DNA from 2 places in the Paraburkholderia sp. SARCC-3016 genome. Region 2 is predicted to be linked to the other one. Evidence: riboswitches for the same ligand, from Rfam matches in the RefSeq annotation. Region 2 holds a riboswitch; the other holds the start of a gene.
The links. A riboswitch is a leader RNA that binds a small molecule or an ion and turns the genes downstream of it on or off. The one in region 2 is predicted to bind cobalamin.

Region 1: it holds a riboswitch for cobalamin, as region 2 does, so the genes downstream of both, QYH69_RS03545 (CbtB-domain containing protein) here and cobW (cobalamin biosynthesis protein CobW) in region 2, are expected to answer to the same signal.

Annotation. Positions count from the first base shown of each region.
Region 1 covers NZ_JAVHZD010000002.1:257,921-262,330, reverse strand. Annotated here, with positions in the region: gene nirB (nitrite reductase large subunit NirB) at 1-36, opposite strand, end outside; gene QYH69_RS03555 (dienelactone hydrolase family protein) at 512-1,744, shown strand; gene QYH69_RS03550 (histidine phosphatase family protein) at 1,869-2,492, opposite strand; cobalamin riboswitch at 2,543-2,688, shown strand; gene QYH69_RS03545 (CbtB-domain containing protein) at 2,727-2,954, shown strand; gene QYH69_RS03540 (CbtA family protein) at 2,969-3,712, shown strand; gene QYH69_RS03535 (LysR family transcriptional regulator) at 3,743-4,410, opposite strand, start outside.
Region 2 covers NZ_JAVHZD010000015.1:164,538-168,947, reverse strand. Annotated here, with positions in the region: gene QYH69_RS17025 (cobyrinate a,c-diamide synthase) at 1-304, opposite strand, end outside; gene cobO (cob(I)yrinic acid a,c-diamide adenosyltransferase) at 308-910, opposite strand; gene QYH69_RS17015 (cobalamin biosynthesis protein) at 907-1,371, opposite strand; cobalamin riboswitch at 1,617-1,859, opposite strand; cobalamin riboswitch at 1,993-2,290, shown strand; gene cobW (cobalamin biosynthesis protein CobW) at 2,383-3,498, shown strand; gene cobN (cobaltochelatase subunit CobN) at 3,558-4,410, shown strand, end outside.

The DNA of each region.
Region 1 (4,410 bases), on a different contig from region 2:
GCCGTTGCCGATGACGACGAGTCGGGGTTTGCTCATGATGTCCGTTCTGCCGAGGTATCGCGCAGCGGGCGGCGAAACCCGATGCAGCGCACGTCGAACGCCATTGCCCGACTGTTGTCTGCCGAAACCCCGCCTCATGCGTTGCTCTGTTGCGGGGCTTGCGGCCATGTCTTGCGCGGACCGTTTTCGCCGATGGCGAACGGTGGCTCCGCTTGCGCCGCCCGCGTCTTTGCAGGCAGCCGAGCGTTTTAAGCAACGGTCGTGCCATTGAGCAGCAAAGTGGCAAATCCTTGTCGGACAAGGCACTCGCGTATTCGTCACGATGTTTGTATTGCACCGCAGCAGTGCGCGAACTCGGCGATGCACTGAATTAGCGCGAGAGCGCGCCGATGCGATGCCCGAACGTTTTTTGCTTTCTGACTGATGACGGCTGGAATAAGTGACCTGTCTGCGCGTTCTTGATACGACGGGCTCTCACGCCTGACAGACCGGTGTGACAACAAGATGGACGATGGACGATTTGATTGAAATTGCCGCGAGCCATGGCCGGAGTTTCACTGGCTATCTCGCATTGCCCGCGCATAGACCGGCGCCGGGGCTCGTGCTGCTGCACGACAACTATGGCATCGACGAGCCCATCAAAACGATGGCGCGGCGTTATGCCGAAGAAGGTTACGTGGTCGTCGTGCCCGATCTTTACTGGCGGCTCTCGCCGCGCAAGTCGTTCGACCGTTACGGCGGCGACGCCGCGCTCGCCCGCGAACATAACCGGCTTCTCGAGATCGATCACGCGATCGACGACATCAATTCGACCTTCGAAGCATTGCGCGAACATCCGGCGCAGGACGGCAAGGTCGGCGTGCTCGGCTTTGGACCGGGCGGCACGCTCGCGGTGCTCGCGGCGGCGCATACCGATGTCGACTGTGCGGTCGGCTTCTGCGGCGCGGCGCTCGAAGCTCACCTGGGCGAGGCCCGCCGTCTGCGCTGCCCGGTGGTGCTGCATCTGTCAGGGCGTATTTCGTCGGCGCACGACGTGCTCGTGCGCGGCAAGATTCGCGCGGCGTTCGAGTACAAGCCGGGGGTCACGGTCCATGAATACGACTGCGGCGAGTCGTTCACCGTGCCCGGCCCCGACTTCGACCGTCCGTCGGCGGCGTTGTCGTATTCGCGTTCGTTGTCGCTGCTCAAGAAGACGATGGGGCCGATCTATGCCATCGAACGCGTGTGGAAGCGGCACTCGTATCACAAGTACGTCACGCGCGACGCCGAGGCCGTGATGGCGACGATGGTCGACGATCCCTACTTCAACGACGTGCCGACGATGACCGGAGGCATCGGCCACGAATCGCTCAAGCGCTTCTATATCGAAGAGTTCATGCATTCGTTTCCACCCGACGCGCAGCATGTGCCGGTCTCGTTTACCGTCGGCCTCGACCGGATCGTCGACGAATTCGTGTTTCGTTGTACGCACACGTGCGAGATGCACTGGATGCTGCCCGGCGTCGCACCGACGGGCAAATACTTCGAAGTCGCGATGGTCGCGGTGATCTGCTTTCGCGGCGACAAGATAGACAACCTGCATGTGTATTGGGATCAGGCGACCGTGCTCGCGCAGATCGGCATGCTCGATGCCGAGGGTCTGCCGGTGGTTGGCATCCAGTCGGCGCGCAAGGTGCTCGATATTGCGCGGCCAGGCGATTCGCTGATGCCGCGAATGAGCGGCGGAGACGATAAGTCGGGTTGAAGCGGTTTTTCCGCGATGCGCCAGCGGCCGGCTTGCGAGCTGGTGCGCGACGATACCGGCGCGCCGTCTGAAGCGACATTGACGGAATCGCCTGCCGGCCGTTTTGAACAAGGCGCAGTGCGTGTCAGGCGGTGGTTTGCGGTATGGGTGCGGATTCGCCTGGCGCATGAGGCCACCAGGTCCAGCCGCGCTTCGAACTGCGCAGCCCGATCGTTGTGAGCGGCGCAATTTCGATTTGCGTGAATGCGGCGGGCGGCGCGTGCAGCACATGGATGAGCGCCGCGCGCAGCACGGCCGCATGTGTAATGGCGACGACCGTGCGGCCGCTCCGGTCATTCCCCGCTAGCGCGTCGAGCCATGCGCCGACGCGTGCCAGAACCGCTTCGAACGATTCGCCGCGCGGCGGCGCTGCAGCAGGATCGCGCAGCCACGCTTCCAGTGCCTGCGGCGCCTGCGTCGCGATATCGGCGACGCGCATGCGTTGCCATTCGCCGTAGTCGGTATCGGCAAGCTCGGTGGCAACGGCGGCATCGAAGCCGAGCGCACGGGCCGTGTCGCGCGCGCACGCTGCAGGACTGGTCAGCACGCGCACTTCGTCCACGCCGCCGAATGCGAAGCGCGGACGCTGGGCGAAGGCGTTCGCTTCGGCGAGACCGCGCGCATCGAGCGGCTCGTTCGCGTCCGCGAACGTCGCGCTGCGTTGTGCCGCGGTCGACGCGTGGCTGATCAACCAGAGACGTGTCTGCATGTCGTTCCATGTGCATGCGCAGGGTGTGCTGTTTTGCGCGGCCCGCGAAAAGCTTTCGGGGGTCGCACAGTTTAGCGCGTAGAATAAGCGCTACTCGAAGCGCGGAAGCCGGTGCAAGTCCGGCGCGGTCGCGCCACTGTAATCGGCCACATCGTTGGTCCGGAAGTCAGACCCAGCTTCGTGCCTTTTCTGCAATCGTCTATCGGGGCGCGTAACCCCAGGGAGATATCCGTCATGTCCGACGCAGTTTTCAAGCCGCTCGACGCACTCGAACCCGCCGCCGCGCCCACGCCCATTCCGCTGCGCGAACTATTGCCGTGGGTTGTCTTCGGTGGCCTGCTGCTGTTGCTTGCACTCTATTTCGTCGGCGCGGAAGAGGGCGCGACATCGCTGATCCCCGGCATGTACGTGCACGAATTCGTTCACGACGGCCGCCATCTGCTCGGCTTCCCCTGCCACTGACGCAGGAGCGAACCATGGTAGGTAAATTGCTGGTGCGCGGGATGCTCGCGGGCATCGCCGCGGGCTTGCTCACGTTCGGTCTGGCACGCGTGGTCGGTGAGCCGCAGGTCGATCAGGCCATTTCATTCGAAGAAAAAGCCGACGCGGCGAAGGGCGAAGCACGGGAGCCCGAACTCGTAAGCCGCGGCACGCAGGCAGGGCTCGGTCTCTTCACCGGTGTGGTCGTGTATGGGGCCGCAGTGGGCGGACTCTTTGCGCTGACCTTCGCGTATTTTTACGGCCGCGCCAAAAAGCTCAGTGTGCGCGAATTGTCCGCATGGCTTGCGCTCGGCGCATTCATGGCGATTGCGATCGTGCCGGCGCTCAAGTATCCGCCGAACCCGCCGTCGGTCGGTGACCCGCAGACAATCGGCTATCGCACCGGGTTGTACTTCCTGATGATCGTCATTTCGCTGACCGCGCTCGTGTTTTCGATGAAGGTGCGGCGTCGCGCGATTGCACGCTTCGGCGTATGGAACGGGTCGATTCTCGCGGGGCTCGTATTCATTGCGATCATCGCGGCCGTGCAAGCCGGTTTGCCGGAAATCAACGAGGTGCCGGCCGCGTTTCCGGCGGTCGTGCTGTGGAAGTTCCGTGTTACCGCACTCGGCATGCAGGCCGTGTTGTGGACGGCGCTCGGCTTGCTGTTCGGCGCATTCGCCGAACGCTTGCAGCGCCTGTCGCGCGCCGCTCGGCCGGAGCGGCGCCTCGCGGGTTGAACGGCGGGTCAGGTTAAAGCATAGAGCACGCTAGCTCGCGTCTGCGGCCTGCACGGCAAACGCGTGCGGGCCGTTTCTGTCCGGCCCCTGTTCGACCAGTTCGAGAAACCGCGCAAGACAGGGGTTCCGGTTCGTCGACAGCCACACGAGCACCTGAGAGATCGACGGTGCCTGCGCGAGCGGTTTGAACACCACCCCCGCCAGTTGCGCCCGTTGCATCGACGCGGGCACGAGCGCGACTCCGGCCCCCTCATCGACAAGACTCAGGACTGTCTGCTGCAAACGCACTTCGAAGCGCACGTCGGGCTCGAAGCCGCCCGTGCGGCAATGCTCGACGATGGTCGTATGCAACCCTTCGCCGACTTCGCGCGCGGCGATGACGAATGGCTCATGCGCAAGCTGTGCAATCGACACCCGCCTCGCGCGGGCGAGCCGATGCCGGCGCGGCAGCGCGACGCACAGCGGTTCGGTCAGCACGGTGCGTGCGGCAAGCCCGTGCGGCGGCGCGCCCGACAGCATGATCGCCGCATCGAGTTGCCCGTCGAGCACCTGCGGCGCGAGATCGTTCGAGACGATTTCCCGCAGATTCAGCGTGACATCCGGAAAAGCCGCGCCGTAACGGCGTGCGTAAGTAGGCAACACACTGTAAGCCGCGCACATCGTAAATCCGATCGACAGTTCGCCACGCTCGCCGAGCA
Region 2 (4,410 bases):
CGCTGCTCGGCGTGCCGTCGTACAGGCCCATCACCCCTTCGATCAGAATCAGGTCCGCTTGCGCGGCGGCCTGCGCGAGCAGTTCGCGGCACGCGGACTCGCCGACCATCCACAAGTCGAGCGACAGCACGGGCGCGCCGCTCGCGCGCTCGAGAATCATCGGATCGAGAAAGTCGGGGCCGGTCTTGAACACGCGCACGCGGCGCCCTTGCCGGCGATGATGGCGCGCCAGCGCGGCCGTGATCGTCGTCTTGCCCTGGCCGGAGGCAGGTGCGCTGATAAAGAGCGCGGGGCACTGCGCCATCGTTCAGAACTCCACGCCGCGCTGCGCCTTCACGTGCTGCTCGCGATACGGATGCTTGATCGCGCGCATCTCGGTGACGAGATCGGCCGCCTCGACGAGCGCATCGGGCGCATGCCGTCCCGTGACGACCACATGCAGCATCTCGGGCCGCGCGGCGAGCACGCCCAGTACTTCGTCGAGCGGCAGATAGTCGTACTTGAGCACCGTGTTCAGCTCGTCGAGGATCACCATCTGATAGTCGCCGCTTTCGATCATTCGTCTGGCTTCGGTCCAGCCTTTGCGTGCGGTGGCGATATCGGCGTCGCGGTTCTGCGTATTCCACGTGTAGCCGTCGCCCATTGTGATGAACTCGCAGTTCGGCAGGCTGCCGAGGAAGTCGCGCTCGGACGTATGCAACGCGCCCTTGATGAACTGCACGACGCCAAGGCGCATGCCGTGACCGAGCACGCGCACGGCCATGCCGAACGCCGCCGTGCTCTTGCCTTTACCGGTGCCGGTATTGACGATCAGCAGACCCTTTTCGATGGTCGCTTCCGCCTGTTTCTTCTCATGGCCTTCGCGACGGCGCTGGGTCATGCGCTGATGCGATTCGGGATCGGTTTTCATTGAGCGTCCTGATGGTGTTGTCGATGCCGGGTTCGTTCGTGGAACGTTGCATGCGCAACGGAATCGATCATGGCGATGGCGACGGTCACGCCGCCTTCGAATACGCGCTTCGGCGCAATGAGCCGCCCTTGCGGGGCGGCGAGCAGGGCGCACGGTTCGCACACGCCGTCGACGCCGACGTGCGCGCGCACGGCAGGCGAGGGCGCCGAGGTCTGCCCCATGGAAAGCGAGGGTCCGTGCGCAATCTGCTCGCGCGAAAAGGCGTGCAGCGGCAGCGCATGACGCGCGCAGAAACCGGCGATGCCGGCTTCGTGAGCCTTGATGTCGACCGTCGCGACCGCGCGGACGTCGTCGATGGCATGCGGGCCCAGCGCGCCGCGCACGGCCGCATCGATCTGTTCCACGCTCGCGCCGCGCTTGCAGCCAATGCCGACGACGAGCCGTTTCTGCGGCGCAGTCATCGCGTGCCGCCGGCAAGCGTTGGACAACAAAGCGCGAGAAAAAGCGCGCGCAGATTGGCGGCGCGAGGTGCGGTCGTACAAGGAGCCGCGCCGGCAAGCGCGTAATGAAGACGTGTCATGCAATGCCACATAGCGTGCACGGCGGCGAGCGTTTGCAAAGCGTTTGCGAAGCCGTTGCAAGCGGTTGCGCCATGCGTGGGCGCCCGTATCCGTCCCCCGCGGAACCGGCGACTGGCGACCGTGACGTTCGCCCCCTTGCATCCGGCCGGTATCCGGGCTGACGGCCTCATGTGCTTCGCCTTCCCATCGGCGGATCGCCGACAGTGGCATCGAAGCGCATGCGCGGACATCCAGTCCGCAGGCCGCTTACCGTTGGCGGGGACAGCACAGGTTGGGCGCGTGCAGCATGCAACCGCGCATCCCTGTTTCCCGTTTAACCGCATGTGAGCACTAGGCGCATATGCGGCACCGGACGCGCGCATACGATAGCACATGAACGCCTGGCCGCCGGCCAAGGGGCGCAATGGCGCATTGGCATGCCTGGCCGATCGCTGCGCCCGGGCGCGAAAACCCGAGGCTCGATTATCGGTTCGTTTCTTGACGCCTCCCCGCACCGCGCCTACACTCGCAGCCACTTCTGGTGCTCGCGCGCGCCGTCCGGCGTGTGCAGTTAAACGGGAAACAGCGGGCCTGAACCTGTCGAACGCGGCTGCCGCGTAGCGGCTTCAGGTCAACCTGTGCTGCCCCCGCAACGGAAGGCGAGCGCATCGCGGTTGCCGCGGTGCAGAGCCGGCTTCGAGGTTCGCGCGCAAGGCCGCGCGGGCAGAAAAACCACTGCGCGAGAAACTGTTCACTCGCGTGGGAAGGTGAAGCGGCGCTCTCGCCAGCCCGGATACCGGCCGGAAGACCAGGGTTGACGCCGCGGGGTTGCGGCGTTCCGTCCACTTCTTCGCGTGCTCGATGTCGCTCCTTGTGTCGTACGTCGAGCCGTGTTCACATCGCAAAGTCGCCATGCAAACCCAGATGCGCAAAATTCCTGTGACGATCGTCACGGGCTTTCTCGGCAGCGGCAAAACCACGCTGCTGCGCCATATTCTTCAGCACGCCGGCGGACTGCGGGCCGCCGTGATCGTCAACGAGTTCGGCGAACTCGGCATCGACGGCGAAATCTTCAAAGGATGCGGCATCGGCTGCGACGACGAAGGCCGCGAAACCGAGGGCCAGCTGTACGAACTCGCGAACGGCTGTCTGTGCTGCACCGTGCAGGAAGAATTCTTTCCCGTCATGGAAAAGCTCGTCGAGCGCCGCGACCAGATCGACCACGTGCTGATCGAAACGTCGGGCCTCGCGCTGCCGAAGCCGCTCGTGCAGGCGTTCAACTGGCCGTCGATCAGGAATAGCTTCACCGTCGATGCGGTGGTGACCGTCGTCGACGGCCCGGCCGTTGCGAGCGGCCAGTTCGCCGAAAATCCGCTCGCCGTCGATGCGCAGCGCAAAGCCGATCCGAATCTCGATCACGAGTCGCCGCTGCATGAGCTGTTCGAAGACCAGTTGTGCGCGGCGGACCTCGTCATTCTGAACAAAACCGATCTGCTCGACGACGCGCGAGCGCAAGCGGTCGAAGCGACCATTCGCGAAGAGATTCCGGCGCAGGTCAAAGTGGTGCGCGCGCAGAACGGTCAGCTCGATCTGCATGCGCTGCTCGGGCTCGAGTCCGCGTCGGAAGACACGATTCACCTGCGCCACGATCATCATGGCTCGGCCGACGACCCCGACCATGCCGACCACCATCACGACGCGTTCGATTCGGTGGTGGTCAGCGCATACGCGCCGTCGCGCGAAGCAATGATCGCCGCGCTGCAACGCGTGGTCGAGCAGCATACCGTGTATCGCGTCAAAGGCTTCGCGGCGCTGCCCGGCGCGCCGATGCGTCTCGTGATCCAGGGTGTCGGGCGCCGTTTCGACAGCTATTTCGATCGTCGCTGGCGGCCCGAGGAGCAGCAGGGCGATGCGACGGCGAGCCCGCAGGCGAGCCGCTTCGTGATGATCGGCGAGGACCTCGAGCAAGCGGTGTTGCAGCGCGCGCTCGACGAAGCGCTGCGCATGCACGCGACCCGACAGGCTTGACAAGGCCGCCCGCGCGCGACAGCGCGTGCGGGCGCCACTCACCACGAGGCGGCACGAACATGCATTTGCTGCGCACCACGCCGGGCGGTTTCGTCGACGACACGCAGGGTGTGATCCGGATCGACCAGCGGCCCGCGAACATCGTCGTGCTGAGCTCGGCCGATACGACGCTGTCGCTGCTCGCGAGCGTCGTGCCGCGCCTGCCGGCCGGTTTTCCGAGCGTGCGCCTTGCGAACGTCACGTATCTGCGTCAACCGGCCTCGGTCGACTTTTATATCGAAGACGTGCTGCAGCATGCGCGCGTCGTCGTCGTCGATCACCTCGGCGGCGAAGCGTACTGGCCGTACGGCATCGAACAGGTGGTCGCGCTCGCAGAGCGCAAGCAGCAGACGCTTGCCATGTTCTCGGGCGACTTGCAGGAAGATCCGAATCTGCTCGCGCGCAGCACCGCCGATGCCGCGTTGTGTCATCAGCTCTGGCGGTATCTGCGCGAGGGCGGGCCGCACAACGCGGAAGGGTTCTTGCGCTGCATCGCGTGGCGCGCGCTCGGCTTCGGACGCGAGCCCGCATTGCCGGTGCCGCTGCCCGCGGCCGCGCTTTATCACCCCGCACACGACACGCCGACCATCGCCGACTGGCAGGCGCGCTGGCGCCCAGCGGCGCCGGTCGTCGCGATTCTGTTCTACAAGGCGCATCTGCAGGCCGCCAACACGGCCGTATTCGATGCGCTGATCGACGCGCTAGAAGCGCGGCAGATGAATCCGCTGCCGATCGCGATCACATCGTTGAAGGATGCGTTGAGCCGCGAGGTCGTCGCACAGTTGTGCGCGCAACATCATGCGTCGCTCGTGCTGAATACCACGGCGTTCGCCGCCGGCGCGATCGACGATCCCGTGCCGCTTGCCGTGGCCG